Regions from separate parts of the Dehalococcoides sp. UCH007 genome, predicted to be linked through region 1. Evidence: riboswitches for the same ligand, from Rfam matches in the RefSeq annotation. Region 1 holds a riboswitch; the other holds the start of a gene.
What was found. A riboswitch is a leader RNA that binds a small molecule or an ion and turns the genes downstream of it on or off. The one in region 1 is predicted to bind cobalamin.
Positions count from the first base shown of each region.

Region 2: linked by a shared signal. The riboswitch ahead of cobT (nicotinate-nucleotide--dimethylbenzimidazole phosphoribosyltransferase) and the one ahead of UCH007_RS00555 (zinc-dependent dehydrogenase) in region 1 are both predicted to bind cobalamin.

Region 1 is NZ_AP014722.1:108,884-111,343, forward strand. It holds gene UCH007_RS00550 (FAD-dependent oxidoreductase) at 1-635, opposite strand, end outside; cobalamin riboswitch at 871-1,062, shown strand; gene UCH007_RS00555 (zinc-dependent dehydrogenase) at 1,177-2,208, shown strand; gene trpD (anthranilate phosphoribosyltransferase) at 2,220-2,460, shown strand, end outside.
Region 2 is NZ_AP014722.1:547,523-549,982, forward strand. It holds gene UCH007_RS02900 (pyridoxal phosphate-dependent aminotransferase) at 1-832, shown strand, start outside; cobalamin riboswitch at 854-1,045, shown strand; gene cobT (nicotinate-nucleotide--dimethylbenzimidazole phosphoribosyltransferase) at 1,202-2,260, shown strand; gene cobS (adenosylcobinamide-GDP ribazoletransferase) at 2,298-2,460, shown strand, end outside.

The sequences.
Region 1 (2,460 bases):
TCTTTGGGCAGCTGGTGTTCCGGTATACTGTAAAACATCTTGCCGCCGGCATACTCCATTGATTCAAATATAGTTGCCTCATGTCCCAGCAGGGTTAAAAAGTAGGCTGAGGTAAGTCCGGCCGGGCCGGAACCGATAATAGCTACTTTTTTGCCGGTGGGCGGGGCAATTTTAAGGTTATTTTTCCAACTGCCGTCATCATTTTCAGCGGCATATCTCTTCAATGCCCGAATGGCAATAGGTTCGTCAAATTTCTGGCGCTGACATTCAAGTTCGCAAGGGTGAAAACAGACATAGCCGCACACGGAAGGGAAGGGTATTTTTTCTCTCATAACAGCAGTTGCGGCTGAAGCATTGCCGTCAGCTACGAAACGCACATAGCGGGGGATATCTAATCCAGCAGGGCAGGCACGTGTGCAGGGGGAGGTGCCAACCCGTTTGGTAGGTGTTTTATCCCTGTCCAGTTTGATAGCATCTACCGGGCAAACGCTGGCACACCGGTTGCACCCTGTGCAGCGGCTTTGGGTCCAGAAAAATTCACTGCCCTTGGTACGCTTGGTAGAGACTACCTTGCCGTCCTTTTGAATTTCTTCGGCTGATTCCAGTTTTTCTACAGGTGCTTTTGTTTTGGCCATATATGTCTCTTTTTTAAAATATTTACGCCTATATTTAAAAGACCTAGTTCCTGATATTATACTTGCAACATATAGTACATTGTCAATCCGTGAAGCCCGCTGTCGGGACAAGCAGGTTAATTCTACCACCCCTTCGGTTCTTTGGCCAACTTGGTGTCCGGTATCGGTGTGCAGGGATAAAAGAGTCTCAAACAGGGGATTGACAAAACAGAAATAACTAATTAAAATCAATTCTAATTGAATAAGGTCTGCCGGTGCTTTGTAACAAAAGCTTAAAAGGGAAGCCTGTTAAAATCAGGTGCGGTCCCGCCGCTGTGTACGGGGACGAAAACTGGAGTACGCCACTGTTTCATTGGAATGGAGCGGGAAGGCCCGGTGAGTAGGTTGAGCCGTAAGCCAGAATATCTGCCGGCATAGAGTTTCGCGGAAAATGGCCGTGGGAAATGGTAAATCCCTGAGCCGAAAGGTTTGGGGTTTTATTTTTTGTTTGAATCCTCAAACCTTGGTGGTTTGGGGATTTTTTTATTACGCGGGGTGAAATATGAAAGCGGTCTTGCTGGAAAAACCGGGAGAACTCCTTCTTGCGGAGGTGGCTACTCCATCCTGCCCGAAAGGCGGGGTACTCTTAAAGGTTTCCTGTTGTGCAATCTGCGGGACAGACGTAAAAATGTTTCGGCGGGGGCATCGTGACCTTAAGTACCCCCGCGTGCTGGGGCATGAAATAGCCGCCGAGGTAGTCTGCTCCGAACACCCTGATTTTAAGGCAGGTACCCGGGTGCAGGTTTATCCGGGTATTGCCTGTGGGGTTTGCCCGCTTTGCCTGCAGGGTAGGGAGAACCTGTGCGGGCAGGTGAAAATAATCGGTTTTAATTATGACGGGGGCTTGGCCGAATATATGGCACTTCCCCCTGAAAGCCTGCCTGGCGGGCTTAACATAATACCTGAGAATGTTTCAGATGAAGAAGCCTCTCTGGCAGAGCCGCTTGCCAGCTGTATTCACAGCCAGTCTGCTTGCCGGGTGGGGGACGGAGACCGGGTGTTGGTATTGGGGGCTGGACCTTTAGGGTTGCTGCAGACCATGCTCGCCAGATATAACGGAGCGGAACAGGTGCTTGTGGCTGAAATCCTGCCGGAGAGAGTGTGCGGAGCGGAACTGGCCTGCCCGGACGGGGTAATAGATTTGGGTAAGACCAGCCTTAAGCAGGGGGTTTTTGAGCAGACCGGCGGGGTTGGTGTGGATGTAATCTTAATTGCCAGTTCGGGGGTGGAAGTGGGAGAACTGCCCTCTGTTTTAAGCCCCGGCGGGCGGATAAATTTCTTTTCCGGCCTACCCAAGGACCGTTCTGGATTTACCATTGATGCGAATTCCATCCATTATCAGGAATTGATTTTGAGCGGCTCTTACGGCTCTACCGCAGCGGATAATGCTGAGGCTGTCCGCCTGATAGGGCAGGGAATTATACCCGTAAAGAGGCTTATCAGCCGGGTGACAGGTATTTCATATATAGAGGAGGCTTTTCTGGGAGTAGAAAGGCTGGAAGGTCTTAAAACCGTAATCAAATTTTATAAATGAAGGACACAAAAATGGATGAAAACAGGGTTAAAAATTTCGGGGCTGTCATAAGCCGCCTTATCTCAAAGGAAAATCTGAGTCGTGAGGAAGTAAAAGACTGTTTTTCCCAGATAATGCGGAATGAACAGCCTGATCTTCAGCAGGGTGCATTCATGGCCGCCCTAACTGCCAAAGGCGAAACGGCAGCTGAGATTGCCGGTGTCTGGGAAGCTATATATGAGCAGGATACAATTCGGGTGAGGCCTCTGGTAG
Region 2 (2,460 bases), 440 kb from region 1:
TATGGAAATTATCCGTCTGGTTGCCGGGGCATATTTCGGGGTGGGGGATACGGTTTTAATACTTAAACCCACCTTCGGGGAATATGAACTGGCAGCAGAAGTGGCCGGTGCGGATATAATTGAGCAGTGGGCAGACGAAGAGAGCGGATTTAAGTTTGATTTGGATTTAACCTGCCGCATTATTAAAAAACACCAGCCCAAAGCGGTATTTATCTGCAATCCCAATAACCCGACCGGGGTTTATCTTTCCAAAGCGGATATTGAAAAAGTGCTGAGCGTCTGCACTGATACCCTGCTGGTGCTGGACGAAGCTTATATAGCCTTTGCTGAAAGCGGCTGGAAATCAGCAGATTTGCTTGAAACGGGCAATATTATAGTTATCCGCTCTATGACCAAAGATTGCGCTTTGGCCGGGCTGAGGCTTGGTTATGGCATGGCTTCGGCGGAGGTAATAACAAATCTTAAAAAGGTCTGTCCGCCGTGGAATGTTAATGCTGCCGCCCAAAAAGCAGGATTAGTTTGCTTACGTCACCCCAGCTATCTGGCGGAATCTGAAAAAAAGATAAAGGCCTCTAAGGAGTATCTCAGGCAGGGTTTTGCAGGCTTGGGCTTTAGAGTGCTGCCCTCCGAGACCAATTTTTTCCTGATGAAAGTGAAAAAGGCCGCAGATTTCCGTTCGGCACTCCTGAAGCACGGGCTTATGGTGCGGGACTGCACTTCATTCGGCTTGCCGCAGTATGTCCGCATTGCTCCCCGCACCCAAAGTGAGTGTGAACGCCTGCTTGCCGTTGCGGCTGAATTGAAAAGTAAGTCTGAGATTTATCCAGCCTGATTGACTGACAGGGTTTTGTCTGATATAGTTTTTAATGGTGATTAGCAAACGGAACACGGTTTGAATCCGTGGCGGTCCCGCCGCTGTAACCGGGGACTTTGGTTTCTTAAAGCACTTTTTGTGCGGCCACTGTCAGGGCAGTACCCTGATGGGAAGGGCGGAACCGGGGGATAATCCGGAAGCCAGAAGACGTGTTAACACCAAACCGGATACCTGATGGTAAAGGGGCCGGCTCATCTTGAAGATATTTTGAGATGTGCCAGCCCCTTTTTTATTTGGGCAGGCGCCAGAGGAGGAGAAACTGAGCATAGCCTGAAATACCACCATGGATATTATGACCAAAGTTTTTAATATAGGAGTTTTAAAAATATGGAACTATTAAATGCAACACTGGCAAAGATACACGGGCTTGATAAAGAGGCCATGACCAAGGCTCAGGCCCATCAGGATATCCTGACTAAACCTCAAGGGTCTTTAGGCAAGCTGGAGGCTATTGTAGTGCAGCTTTCAGGCATTCAAGGTAATGCCAAGCCCCAAACTGCCCGCAAAGCCATTATAACTATGGCTGGCGACCACGGCATTATTGATGAGAAGTTTCACAACTGGCCCAAAGAAGTAACCGCCCAGATGCTGCAAAATTTCGCCCATGGCGGTGCCGCCATAAATGTCCTTTCCAGACAGGTGGGGGCGCGTAATGTGGTGGTTGCTTTGGGGGTGGCCACCCCCATGGCGGAAGACCCGAATATAATCAACCGCAATATTGCCCCCGGTACCAATAACATGGTTTACGGCCCGGCTATGACCCGCGAGCAGGCGGTAAAAGCTATTGAAACCGGTATAGAGATTGTAAACGCCGAGGTTAAAAAAGGGCTGGATTTGGTAGGTACCGGTGATATGGGTATCGGCAATACTTCCCCCTCCGCCGCTATCTGCTCTGTCATTACCGGGCGGTCACTTGAAGAGGTAACCGGGCGGGGTACCGGTGCGTCAGACGAGCAGATGAAGCTGAAACGCAATGCCATTGCCAAGGCAATTGCCCTTAACAAACCCAATGCCCAAGATGCGCTGGATGTGCTGTCCAAGGTGGGCGGCTATGAAATAGGCGGTCTGGCAGGGGTAATACTGGGTGCGGCAGCTAACAGAGTGGGGGTGGTTGTAGACGGCTTTATTTCAGGTGCGGCGGCACTTATTGCGTATACTATCTGCCCGCAGGCAAAGGACTTTATGTTTGCCGCTCACCAGTCGGTAGAGCCGGGACACCGTATTTTGCTTGAACACATGGGGCTGGATGCTATTTTGAAAATGGATATGCGGCTGGGTGAAGGCACTGGTGCCGCCCTTGCCATGAATATTATCGAAGCATCCAACCGTATCCAGCACGAGATGGCCTCTTTTGCAGATGCCGGGGTTTCCGAAAAGCAAAGTTAGGTGTATTCTGGTATAATCCCGGTTTGAGGAAATATATATGGGTTCATTCTTAGCGGCTTTCCGCTTTCTTACCAATATACCTGTACCCTGGCTGAAAGAAGACTGGCAGGGGGAGAAGTCACATCTGGATTTTGCCCGCTCACTTGGCTTCTACCCCCTGGTGGGTTTAATTGTCGGGTTGATACTGGCTGGTTTGAGTT